DNA from 4 places in the Marinomonas primoryensis genome. Region 4 is predicted to be linked to each of the others. Evidence: predicted binding sites of a transcription regulator. Region 4 holds the regulator's gene; each other region holds the start of a gene.
The links. Region 4 encodes FNR, which switches genes on or off when oxygen is low (the NO sensors DNR and NnrR bind a similar motif). Its sites were predicted from a motif close to TTGATNTANATCAA; they were not measured.
Positions count from the first base shown of each region.

Region 1 (3,204 bases), 580 kb from region 4:
TTTCAACAAGCTACCGACGCCCATATCAAAGCCGTCAGTCACGGCGAAACCAATCAGTAGAACACCGATCAATACCCACCAAATGACTTTTAATAGTTCGTAATCCATCTTATACCTCCTGCTTTAACTGAGCAGTTTCTTGTTCAAGTGCATAACGACCCGTGTGCAAACTAGAAGGCCCTTGCTTCGCAAAGCGAATCATCAAATACATCTCGGCAATCAAGAACACAGTGTACAAGATCGTGAAGCCTGCAATGGTGATCCAAATTTCGGTGGCTGTTAAACTAGACACGGCCACATGAACCGGTAATATTTCACCAATAGCCCACGGTTGACGGCCATATTCGGCAACGAACCAACCCGCTTCATTCGCGATCCAAGGCAGCGGCAAGCACACCATAATGAATTTCAAGAAAAGAGGATTTTGACCGATACGGCGACGCGCATTTTGGTAGAAAGCCGCCGCAAATACGAAGAGCATCACAAAACCACAACCCACCATGATACGGAAAGCGAAGAACAGTGGCGCCACTTTTGGGATAGAGTAATCTACCGCCATATCGATGTCTTCTGACGATACTTTATTCATATCTTCATTAAACGCCGTTACTAACAAACCGTAACCAAGATCGCCTTTTACTTTCTCAAAGTTCTCTTTCACCAGTGGATCGGTGGAACCGCTGCGCAATTTTTCAAGCAATTGATTTGCATAAATGCCATTGATAATACGTTGACGGTTATGCGCTTTCAGCTCCTTGATACCTTCCACTTCAGTGTCGAGAGAACGTGTTGCAATGAGCCCCATTAATCCGGGAATCTTGATCGCATACTCGGTTTCTTCAAGCTCTTGGTTTGGAAAGCCTATCAAGGTGAAATCTGCAGGGGCTTCCTGAGTTTCCCATTCTGCTTCTATCGCTGCCAATTTCACTTTCTGGACTTCGCCTAGCTCGTAACCTGATTCATCACCCAGAAGGATAACACTCAAGATAGACGCTAAACCAAACGCAGCCGCGATGGCAAAAGAACGACGAGCAAACGCAAGATCGCGGCCTTTAAGTAAGTAGTAGCTTGAAATAACAAGAACGAACATCGCGCCTGTGGTGTAACCCGCAGAAACAGTGTGAACAAATTTCACCTGCGCCACTGGGTTTAATATCAAAGCGCCAAAATCCACTAATTCCATTCGCATGGTTTCATAGTTAAATTCTGAACCAACTGGGTTTTGCATCCAACCATTGGCAATCAAAATCCACAATGCCGATAAGTTGGAACCTAACGCCACACCCCACGTCACCATTAAGTGTTTTAACTTACTTAGGCGTTCCCAGCCAAAGAAGAATAAGCCCACCAATGTGGATTCAAGGAAGAAAGCCATCAGACCTTCGATGGCCAAAGGCGCACCAAAAATGTCACCAACATAGTGAGAATAGTAAGACCAGTTTGTCCCGAACTGGAACTCCATAGTCAAACCTGTTGTGACACCTAACGCAAAGTTAATACCAAACAATTTACCCCAAAACTTCACCATGTCTTTGTAGACTTGCTTGCCGGTAATCACGTAAACCGATTCCATGATTGCCAATAAAAAAGCCATCCCTAGTGTTAAAGGGACAAATAAATAATGGTACATAACAGTGAGAGCAAACTGAAACCGCGATAATTCCACTACAGCTTCGTTAATCATATGACTTAAACCCATTCATTTGACTGAGAAAAAAGACGCTTGCAGACACCTATTCCTTGCGGAGTGTTCTTATTATCTAACGCCCACCGAAGCCCCAAATCACTTGAGACTTACTATAAGGCACAATTATGAGTGCAGTTCCGCTTTAAAACATTGCGTTAGATCAAGATAAAGAGAGTGAAAGAAATAAGTAGGTAAAAAGATGCCCGGTCACACGTGAATACAATAGACTTCTAGCCATCCGTTAAAATGATAAGCACTTGTTAGTGTCTATAAAGGTATAATCATTCGCAAATACATTACGCGTTCCCATATACCAGCCATCTTTAAAATGGCCATTTTTACATTTTGGAGCCTAATCCGTGAAATTGATTTTGAACACCGTGCATTCCAACCTGACGCTCTGTCTAATCGGTTTTTTTGCGATGGCATTAACCGCTTGTTCGATGCCAAAAGAAATCGAAGAAAATAAAGAGATTGCTCAACAGGTCATGAATACACCGGGCACCATTCAGAACCATATTCTGTATATGAAAGGCCCAAAAGGTGAATTCAAACTTCACTATGTGAACAGCGACCCGAGCAATACCCCCCGAGATACGGTTGTGTTTGTGCATGGTACGCCTGGCGACTGGTCCTCTTTTGCTCGTTACTTCCAAGATGATGTCTTTAAAGACAGTTTTCGTATTATCGCGATAGATCGACCTGGCTGGGGTAAATCAATTCATTCAGGAGACTTCCCAGCGGCATTACAAACTCAATCCGATATGATCGGCCCGATGCTAAAAAACATTTGGCAACATAATGGAGAACAAAAAATCATCTTAGTCGGTCACTCATTGGGCGGGTCTTTAGTGCCAATTTTAGCAGCAGATTATCCTAATTTTATACGCGGTGTGGTCATTTTGGCAGGAGACTTAGAACCGTCTCTAGCAAAGGCTCGTTGGTATAATACTCTATTGGATTGGACGCCAAGCTTGATCATTCCTGACCTATGGAATAACTCCAATATGGAGGTATTAGAGTTAACCAACAGCTTAAAACTGGCTCAGTCTAAAATGACCAGATTAACCACTCCAATTAGCCTCTTACAAGGCACTGAAGACACCTTAGTCGATCCTAAAAATGCAGAATACGCCACCCATTTATTTGAAAATAGCGAGCTACGCATTGAAATGATTGAAGGGGCTGGTCACATTATTAACCTACAGCACCAAGATAAAGTCATAAAAGCCATTCGAGACATGAACACACGCAGTTCGAAATAAACGTCCCTGATGGCTTTCTGTGATTATGTATCTTGATGCGCCAACTTACAGTACAGAGTTTTCATCTACTGGACTGTCACCTACTAGAGTAGGGTCTGCCAAACTGGTATCGGTTAAATAAGCTTCCGCTTCTGTACGTCCCATGTATTTGGCCAAAATCGACACTGGAACGTCTTTCAAATTAACCACAATTAAACCATCCAGGGAGTCATGAAAAGCAGGGTCTACATTAAAACACACCAACTTCCCGTT
Region 1 covers NZ_CP054301.1:2,708,983-2,712,186, forward strand. The annotation lists gene cydB (cytochrome d ubiquinol oxidase subunit II) at 1-108, opposite strand, end outside; gene MP3633_RS12525 (cytochrome ubiquinol oxidase subunit I) at 110-1,684, opposite strand; gene MP3633_RS12530 (alpha/beta fold hydrolase) at 2,047-2,952, shown strand; gene MP3633_RS12535 (bifunctional lysophospholipid acyltransferase family protein/GNAT family N-acetyltransferase) at 2,998-3,204, opposite strand, start outside.
Region 1: MP3633_RS12525 (cytochrome ubiquinol oxidase subunit I) is a predicted target of FNR. The motif match lies at 1,838-1,851, and genes of this name have one in related genera.

Region 2 (3,204 bases), 110 kb from region 4:
CTTCATGTTTCATTTCGCACACGCAAAGTGCGCAACAAAGTAAACTAAAGGGTCAATGTAATAAATTTTTGAATCGCAGGCCAGTTTTATCAATGAAAACAATAAGGAGACGACCCCATTAAAAATGATCCAACCTCCATTATTAAGATATTATTAGGCCTACTGCTTGTCTTTTAGCAGCGCTTCATAACGTCTATCGGTAAGCGTTTTCAAGAAAGCGACAATCGCATCAACACGGCGATCCTGCAAAGCGGGACCCTTTTCTAAATTCACCAGGTCAATATTTTCAGTTACTTCCGGTTTTGCCCACACCTTCCCTGTTTCAGGATTTATTGTGCGGCTAGGATTATTGTATTTGTCATAAAAAAGTACAACCGTTCGCAAATCCTTGAACACCCCATTGTGCATATAAGGCCCAGTTACCGCCACATTACGCAAAGAAGGCACCTTAAACTTACCTGCCTGTTTTGGGTCATCAATATCTGGATTGTCCAGCAAACCAAGATCTTTCTTATTACCATTATGAGCCATCAATGCCTGATTGGCCGGCACACCAATGTTTCTATACTCATAATTACTAAAGATTTCTTGAGGGTTTAATGGTGAATTATTTAACTGATGACAAGCATTGCAGTTGGTAAACTGCTGAGAGAAGAACAACGTTTTACCCAGCTCTTCTTGAGGTGTTAGGTTTTCTTCCCCCCTTAGCGCTCGATCGTATTTTGAATCAAAGGGCATGAATAAAGCGGTTTTCTCAAAGCTTGCAATGGCATCCGTAATCGCCGCATAGCCTTTAATAGGATCGTTCAATACACCTTGACCATAAATAGAATTAAACAGGCCTTCATAACGACCATTCTCTTTAACTCGAGTGACAACCGTATCGCCATCCGGTATCGCCATTTCCAAAGGGTTTAAAAATGGCCCCTCTGCCTGCTGAGCTAGACCTGAGGCTCGTCCGTCTAAAAATTGTCCTCCGCGATATTCACCATTCGCCATACGATGGAATGCTGGAGAAAAAGCAGCGTACCCAGCGGTTGGCGTATTACGCCCACCCATAGAATGCCCATCACTGCCTAACGACACCGCGCCAAAAAGTGCATTTTGCCTTTTATCAACAAAAGCATTCGCAATATCATGGCACGTTCCACAAGACTGATTACGCTCTTTAGAAAGGTTGGTATCAAAAAACAATTGCGATCCTAGCAAAGCTTTAGGATCGGTTGAGGCAATAGGAAGCTCTGAGGCCGACTTGCTATGGGGTTCAACGTGGCCAACAATCTGTGCCGGTTCACTACAAGCAGAGATAAACAGAGAAATGGCGGTCACACCAAGAAAATAACGCAGCATTCAATCTTACTCTAACAGTCAAAAATGAGTGGAGCGAATAATACACCCACGCAGAATTCGAGTAAAACAATGATAATCACTCTTACTAAACTTAAAATAAAAAAAACGCCAGACATGACTTATATCAAAGCCCTGCTGACGCTTTACTGTTTTTAACTGAACACTAACTCTGTTCTGGTAACGTCACATTTAACTCGAGTACTGAGCAGTCATCTGTGTTGTCCAGCTGTATCTGCACATCTTCATTGCCGATATTGACATACTTACGAATAACGTCGATGATTTCTTGTTGCATCTGCGGCAGATAATCTGGCTGATGGCGCTTGCTACGCTCATGCGCCACAATAATTTGCAAACGATCCTTAGCGACAGAAGCTGAGCTAGGTGCGTTTTTACTTTTAAAATAATCGAAAATCCCCACCCTAACCTCCTAACAAACGTTTAATAAAACCTTTCTTCTGGACTTCTAAGAAACGTAATGGACGCTCCTCACCCATCAAACGATCAACCGCATCCATATAAGCCAAGCCAGCTTCAGATTCAGTGTCTAAAATGACAGGGGTACCTTGGTTTGAAGCCTTAAGCACCGCTTCCGACTCAGGAATAACACCAAGTAGCGGAATGGCTAAAATGTCTTCAACATCAGAAACACTTAACATCTCACCTGATGCAACACGCCCAGGATGATAACGCGTCAACAGAAGGTGCTCTTCTATCGGCTCTTTTCCATCTTCGGCTCGTTTAGACTTACTTTGTAAAATACCCAAAATACGATCTGAGTCTCGTACAGAAGAAACCTCTGGATTAGTCACAACAATAGCCGCGTCAGCAAAATAAAGGGCCATTTGAGCGCCCTTCTCAATACCGGCAGGAGAATCACAGATAATGTAGTCAAATTCCTTAGCAAGCTCGTCTAAAACTTCCTTCACGCCTTCAATGGTTAAAGCGTCTTTATCTCGCGTTTGTGAAGCCGGTAGAATGAACAAACCTTTCGTACGCTTATCTTTAATTAAGGCTTGCGATAGTGTCGCTTCTTTATTGATTACATTTACAAAGTCATAAACCACTCGACGCTCGCAACCCATAATCAAATCCAGATTACGTAAGCCTACATCAAAATCAATAATAACGGTTTTATGTCCTTTTAACGCAATACCAGTCCCAATAGCAGCGCTGGATGTTGTCTTACCTACACCACCTTTGCCTGAGGTGACTACTATGATCTTTGCCAATACTGTATCCCCCGATAATCCCGTTATGAGCTTATCTAAATAATAAAATGAAAAATTAACCTTAAAGCGGTACGATTTCTAAGCTATCGTCAACTAATAACACTTGCGCGCTGTCTTTCCAAACGATATTTTGAAGCGCATCGCTCAACATAAAATTGCCCGCAATAGAAACCAGTTCTGCTTCCATGCTTTTACAAAAAATTCGAGCCTCCACATCGCCTTTAACACCAGCCAATGCGCGGCCACGTAATGCACCGTAAACGTGAATATTGCCATCTGCCAATACTTCGGCTCCAGCGCTTACTTGAGCCAAAATAATCAAATCTCCTTCTGCATATACCTGTTGACCAGAACGTATCGGTTTCGAAATAACTTTCGTCGCTTGAGGTACCAAACGCTCCTCAACCACAGTTTTCACAACAACATCTGGGCTGGCTTCATCTTTTACGGAAGGAGAAACATTAATCGGTCTCGCTTTACTGGCAGGCAAAAGCGGAATCGTCACTGACGCATTCCATACTGGCAAGCCTTCTGGGTCGCAACGCCAACCAATCACACCAAGGCCGAGGGCACTGACAGATCGAATCAGTGTTTCAAATTCTTCTAATGTGATGCCGCGTTT
Region 2 covers NZ_CP054301.1:2,242,668-2,245,871, forward strand. The annotation lists gene MP3633_RS10385 (cytochrome-c peroxidase) at 160-1,350, opposite strand; gene minE (cell division topological specificity factor MinE) at 1,514-1,771, opposite strand; gene minD (septum site-determining protein MinD) at 1,773-2,582, opposite strand; gene minC (septum site-determining protein MinC) at 2,644-3,204, opposite strand, start outside.
Region 2: MP3633_RS10385 (cytochrome-c peroxidase) is a predicted target of FNR. The motif match lies at 1,465-1,478, and genes of this name have one in related genera.

Region 3 (3,204 bases), 560 kb from region 4:
TACATTGAGCTTGTTTTGTAACCAGTACGTGCGTAACCCCGCTTCAATTTGATGGCTTTCTTCTGGATCAAAATACCCGTCAGTTGACAATTCTTGGTCGGAAGCAGACTGAGGTACGAAACCTGTTGATGCGGACACATAAGGCTTAACATGTTCATTTAGTGCGTAGGTTGCCCCTATGCGTGCGGAGTAGCCCGTATCATCGTATTCTGTTTCTGTATCCGCTTTGTTGTTGGTGAATTTTTCTTCGTAACGATCAAAGCGAACCCCCGTGGTTAAATCCAGTTTATTGGTGATGGCCCATTGGTCTTGAGCAAACACACCAACACGGTCTAAAACGGTTTCTTCGTCTTTATAAAGTGGCATGGTGTAGTCGCTAACGTTGTCTGTGTATTCTGGATTAGAAAGACTTAAATTAGATACGCCAGCAGTCGATCGGTAGTAAAGGAAGTCACCGTAAAGATGATAATAATCAGCGCCGATCAATACGGTGTGATCACCCAGTTCGGCAATCAGGTTTCCTGCGATCGTAGTGCCTTTTTTATTACGAACTTGGTCGCGATATTGGCGTTTAACCATGTCGCTGTCTGTTGTAGATAGCCCAGTTACTTCGTGGTATTTCTGCGTCTCTGTATTTTCAAAGTAACGGAACGTCAGGTTGCTTGTGAGCCATGCGTTAATATCATGGTCCAAGCGCGCTTGAAAGACTTCCGCATCCAGCTCTTGGAAATCACTCGATGAGTTCGAGTTCCAAGACGTATCGGCCAAGAAATTACCATCATCGTCGGTTGGAATACCACGCAAGCGCGCACCAGAAATATATTGGTGGATATTGGTGTATTGCACACTAAGCGTGTTGTTAGAGTCGATGTCCCAATCATAACCCAGATCAATAATCTGGTTTTCTTCTTCCACGTTGGTTCGGTACGAATCTTGACCGTCTGAGTAGATCCCGACCCGGTAGCGTTGAGACGCGTCTTCATTTGCTGGGCCAGATGATTCAATGCTACCGCTTAAAAAATCTTTGTTTCCGGCACTGATTTTCAGCGTGTTTTTCTGTTCATACGTCGGTTTTTTGGTGACGTAGTTGATAACGCCACCAGGTTCACCAGCGCCATACAAAGCGCCAGCTGGGCCTTTCAGAACCTGTACTTGTTCAATGGTGAAAAGCTGAGGAATGGAAAAACCGCTGAAAGGGTCACCACGCATACCATCATAAAGGATTTCATCTTGATTAAAGCCACGTAAGGTCACGTTCGATACGTTGTTCTGAGACATGCCAGAGATTGAGCGATACAAATCGGTAATCTGTCTGGCTGCTTGGTCTTCGATTAGGGCTTCTGTTACGACTTGAATCGATTGTGGTGTTTTGTCGATGGGTGTCGCTGTTTTTGTGGCTAAAGTGGCTTCGTCTTCTTTGTAATATGAAAGTGCTCGGCCTTTTACTTGCAGAGGTTGAAGCTCTACGTCGGATCCATCCTTAGTTTGTGTTTCCCAGTCATTGAGAATTGAGTCATTTGTAATGTTGTCTGCAGTGCTTTCGGCCAGAGTCAGAGTGGAAAAGACAATGGCACCGCAGGCTTGCATCATTACTAAGGAGGTTTTTAACGTCATAAAGCAGCCAAATAGAAATAAATGAGGTGCGCATAATAATGCTTATGAGAATCATTTTCAAATAAGAATGAGTATGAAAAGTCTTAAAACGTTCTATTGAGTATTTCGATGGCGGATTTTTATATAAAAAGGAAAGGGGATTGAAAAAGGAAAAGGTAGGGCTGTTGAAACGGCTAGCGTTAAAACAGGTCCTACCTAACGTCGATTACGCTTTTTCGGCAGCGAGTCTTGTCGCTTTAATATAGCCTTGAAGAGTGTCTTTTAACTGTAGGCGTTGTTTCTTTAATTTCTCTTCTTCTAACGTGGTAGACGGGACGATTTCCTGCTCCCGTTTCTCTACTTCTTTTGTTAGATGATTGTATTCGTCGTAGAGTTTTTTGAAGTGAGCATCGTCCATTTTTAACTGGTGAATGTCTTCTTTATACTCTGGAAATTCGTTTATCAAACTATGGTCTTCGATTGGCATATTTGCCTCCTATCTTTGTTTGCTTTCATCTTAGGATAGCCTAGTTAGGCTTATCGTCTCTTGATGCTTGTCAGGCTTTTACTCTTTATTAAAAATCGTAATGGCCTATACACATAGTAATGGCCTGTTTATTTGCATTTTCAACGACAAGCCTTAAGTCTATGCAACACTTCATTTTTTGTTGGCTTTCTTTGTTGTTTGCTGACATAAAAAAGCCGTGGTAGTGTTTTCCTATCACGGCTTTTTTATGTAGATCGTTTATGGCTTCAGCTGTTTTTCTTAAGCGACGTACTTAAAGTGCAGCCTTTAAACTAAAGAGTTCTAGAAATTTAATTCGACCCTTGGTTTGCTGGATTTTGATAAATCGATTTCTGGAGAACAAAGATAAATACGTGACGAGCTGATGCCTTCTTTAACTAAATGATCTTTTAAGTAGTGTGCTCGATCTTGTGCAAGATTTTTTGCTACGTCTTTTGCTGTGTCGTCAATCGAGACAGGCGGATTATCAAACCCTAAGTCAAGATAGCTTGCGACGCCACAAGCTTTAAGTTGGCTGTCTTTTTTGTCTTTCATTAAGGCGATGAGCTGTTTTATAAAAACGTCTTGCGATGCATTCAGGTTGCTTTCTTTGGCTTCAAATAACAGTGGTTCAACACGAATTTTTAGCAGTTGATCGCCTGCAAATTGTGCGATGCTGATAACATTCGCGTAAGGCACAAAAGTTTGCATTAAATAGCTACTGGAAGCCGTAAATAGGGCTTTACGCACAGGCAGGAGTAAGAAGTCTTGCCAGCCAAACTCAGGGTTATCGATGTCGCCAGAAAGTGGAATGTCTAAATCAATATTGTTCTTACTGTCTTTTAAAATGCTCACCGCAATATTAAGAGGAATGGCGCCCGCTTTGATGACTGAATTGCTTTCTTTGCGTCCTCCTAAATCAAACTCTCTTAATAGAATATGAGAGTTACCATCCAACACACCGTTTTCTGAGTTGAGTTTTAGATCCAAGTCCAGCTGCCCAGAATCAATTTGATAGCCCAAAATATTGGCGATGTAAGATGAGTAGGGTGGCAATTCCGCTTCTTTAATAATTAATTCACTTTTCATGGTGAGTTTGTCGGCCA
Region 3 covers NZ_CP054301.1:2,692,014-2,695,217, reverse strand. The annotation lists gene MP3633_RS12440 (TonB-dependent siderophore receptor) at 1-1,614, opposite strand, end outside; gene MP3633_RS12435 (HP1242/YdcH family protein) at 1,820-2,080, opposite strand; gene MP3633_RS12430 (DUF748 domain-containing protein) at 2,402-3,204, opposite strand, start outside.
Region 3: MP3633_RS12435 (HP1242/YdcH family protein) is a predicted target of FNR. The motif match lies at 2,141-2,154, and genes of this name have one in related genera.

Region 4 (3,204 bases):
AAATGGTAGCCGATTTGGTTAGCGATGCCAGAAAACTAAATATCAAATCGATAAACTTCGATCTTATCTATGGCCTGCCCTATCAATCAATGGAAGGTTTTAGGGCGACGTTAGCTGATGTCGTGGCGTTATCGCCAGAAAGAATCTCTCTTTTTAATTATGCCCATTTGCCAGAACGGTTTCGATCTCAACGGCGTATATTGGATGAAAGCTTACCATCACCAAGTATGAAGCTTGATTTGCTAAAAATGAGCATCGAATCTTTAATTTCGGCTGGCTATGAATACATTGGCATGGACCATTTCGCAAAGCCCGGTGATAGCTTGGCCAAAGCTCAAAAGCAAGGCGAATTGCAGCGGAATTTCCAGGGCTATACTACTCATGCGGGTACTGATTTGGTTGCTTTTGGTGTGTCTGCCATTAGTGATATAAAAGGCGTTTATATTCAAAACCATACCGATCTTTCAAAATATAGAAATAGTATCGAGAAGGGGCAATTGGCCATATCAAAAGGCTATATAAGCGACTTAGATGATAGAATTCGTCACACAGTGATTATGACGCTCATTGCGCAGTTTGAACTCAATACTGTCATTATCGAGAAAATGTTTAATATACGTTTTTTCGACTATTTTGGTGAAGAAGTAGACATGCTAAAACCTATGGTCGATGATGAGATGGTGGAAGTTCATCGCGGTGGTGTGCAGGCCACTATAAAAGTCACGGAACGCGGTAGATTACTTATTCGTTGTATTTGTATGGTTTTCGATAAATATTTGAATAACTCTATAAAATACTCAAAAGTTATATAGATCGAAATCAGGGAGATTCACATGGCAATGACACACACACAATCACGATTTAACAGTACGCTTACTTCGCAATGCCAAAATTGCAGCTTAAGTGCGCTTTGCCTACCAATTGCATTAGCGGATGAAGACATCAATAAACTAGATCAAATTATTGAGCGCAAAAAGCCTCTAAAAAAAGGGGAGTTTTTATTTCGTCAAGGGGATACCTTCAACTCTGTTTATGCTGTTCGTTCCGGCACCTTAAAGACTTTTAACATTACTTCTTATGGTGAAGAGCAAATCACAGGCTTTTATTGTCCTAGTGAGTTAGTTGGTCTTAGTGGAATTGACTCAAATAAGTACCCTGTTTCAGCAAAGGCTTTGGAAACAACAACAGTTTGTGAAATTCCATTTACTCACTTAGAAGACCTCTCCGTTCAGATCCCTTCTTTAAGGCACCAATTATTTAGAATAATGAGTCGTAAAATTTCTGATGATCAACAGATGATGGTTTTATTGGGTAAAAAGAATGCAGATGAAAAAGTTGCATCTTTTTTACTGAACTTATCTAATCGGTTTAAAATACGTGGTTATTCGGCGTCATCGTTTCGTTTGTCTATGTCTCGTGGCGAGATAGGGAATTATCTTGGTTTAGCGGTTGAAACCGTGAGTCGTGTGATTACACGATTCCAAAAAAGTGAATTAATACACGTCGATGGTAAAGAAATTGAAATACTCAATTTTCCCGAAATGCAAAAACTCATTGGGGTTGCTAGCGATTGTGGTAAAATTGCTCGAATTTGATTGATATATTGAGGCGCTACTAGATATGCTTTACGACGATTTTTATGTTAAATCACTAATACAAACTGTAGAAGACTGGCCAAAAGAAGGCGTTAGCTTTCGTGATATTACGCCTATTTTTAGCGACCCAAAAGGCATGAGGATGGTGGTGGATGCTTATGTTCATCGTTACATATCCACGGACATTTCTCATATTGCTTGTATTGATGCTCGAGGCTTTTTGATCGCGGCAGTATTGGCTTACGAATTACAGAAGCCTCTAATTTTAGTTAGAAAGAAAGGCAAGCTTCCAGGCAAAACCATTTCACAGAAATACGCTTTAGAATACGGTGACGCTGAATTGGAAATCCAAGAAGGCGCGGTAAAGGCTGGCGATGAAGTGTTGCTGTTTGATGATTTAATTGCCACTGGTGGTACGCTTTTCGCAGCGATTAAATTATTGACCAAGCAAGGCGCAAACATCAAAGAAGTAGCAGCGATTATTGACTTGCCAGATCTTGGTGGAAGCCAGAAGTTAAGAGACAGCGATATTCCTGTTTTTAGTCTGTGCGCCTATGATGGAGAATGATTTTAGTTAACATCAAAATATAAAAAAGGTGGCTGAGCCACCTTTTTTATATGCGAAATTTTTTAAGACTAAAAGTCTACTGATGCACCAATAGATAAGCCTTTATTAGCTTCTATTCGACTATTGTCATCATATATAGCTGTTGTTTTACCATAGCTAAGATAGACGCGTGCATTACGCATTGTCATGTATTCAGCGCGAAACTCATAAGTGTACATATGATCAAGGTTGGTAAAGGAAAGTACTTCAGGTGCGTAATACAAAGACCCATAAATACTTATTCGGTTTGCTTCTGGAAGAGTGTAGCGGTACCAACCACCAAGCGCTAGCGCTAAAGATAAGTCCTCTTCTTGCTTCCGATCAGCGTCTATCGCATATAAACGAACACCAATACCTACTTGTAAAGGCCCACCTGCCCCTTCGGAATCTTCTACATTCAAGCCGATATGTCCTGTAGAAAGGCTTTCGTCTTTATCGTAGCTCATTCCTACATCGATACCAAAAGTTCCCATGTTTAGATTAACGTCACCTTTAACAGTGTCATTCGTTAAACCTACAGAAGCAGTTGAAGCATTTACGAGAGATGACCCTAGAATACCGGCGGTTAACAATAGTGTTTTATGTGTGAGGTTCATTTCTCTTATCCTATAATGAAATAATATTTAATCGGTCAAAGGCCGCTGGCGACTGCTTTAACCCTTTAAAATCAAATAATTCTTTGTCCGCTAAGTGTGACGGAACGACATTTTGCATAGCGGTAAACATGGTTTCTGTTCGTCCCGGAAACTCTTGTTCCCATTTTTGCAGCATGTCTTTAACAACTTGTCGCTGTAGGTTTTCTTGGGAACCGCAAAGATTACAAGGAATAATGGGATACTCCTTCATAACGGAAAATGTCTCAATGTCTTTTTCTTTGCAGTACGCCAATGGACGAATAACGATATGTTTGCCATCATCGCTTAAAAGCTTTGGCGGCATAGATTTCATTTTTCCACCAAAAAACATATTTAAGAATAACGTTTCAAGAATGTCATCTCTATG
Region 4 covers NZ_CP054301.1:2,130,029-2,133,232, reverse strand. The annotation lists gene hemN (oxygen-independent coproporphyrinogen III oxidase) at 1-812, shown strand, start outside; gene fnr (fumarate/nitrate reduction transcriptional regulator Fnr) at 834-1,595, shown strand; gene MP3633_RS09840 (adenine phosphoribosyltransferase) at 1,621-2,163, shown strand; gene MP3633_RS09835 (YfaZ family outer membrane protein) at 2,232-2,798, opposite strand; gene ttcA (tRNA 2-thiocytidine(32) synthetase TtcA) at 2,809-3,204, opposite strand, start outside.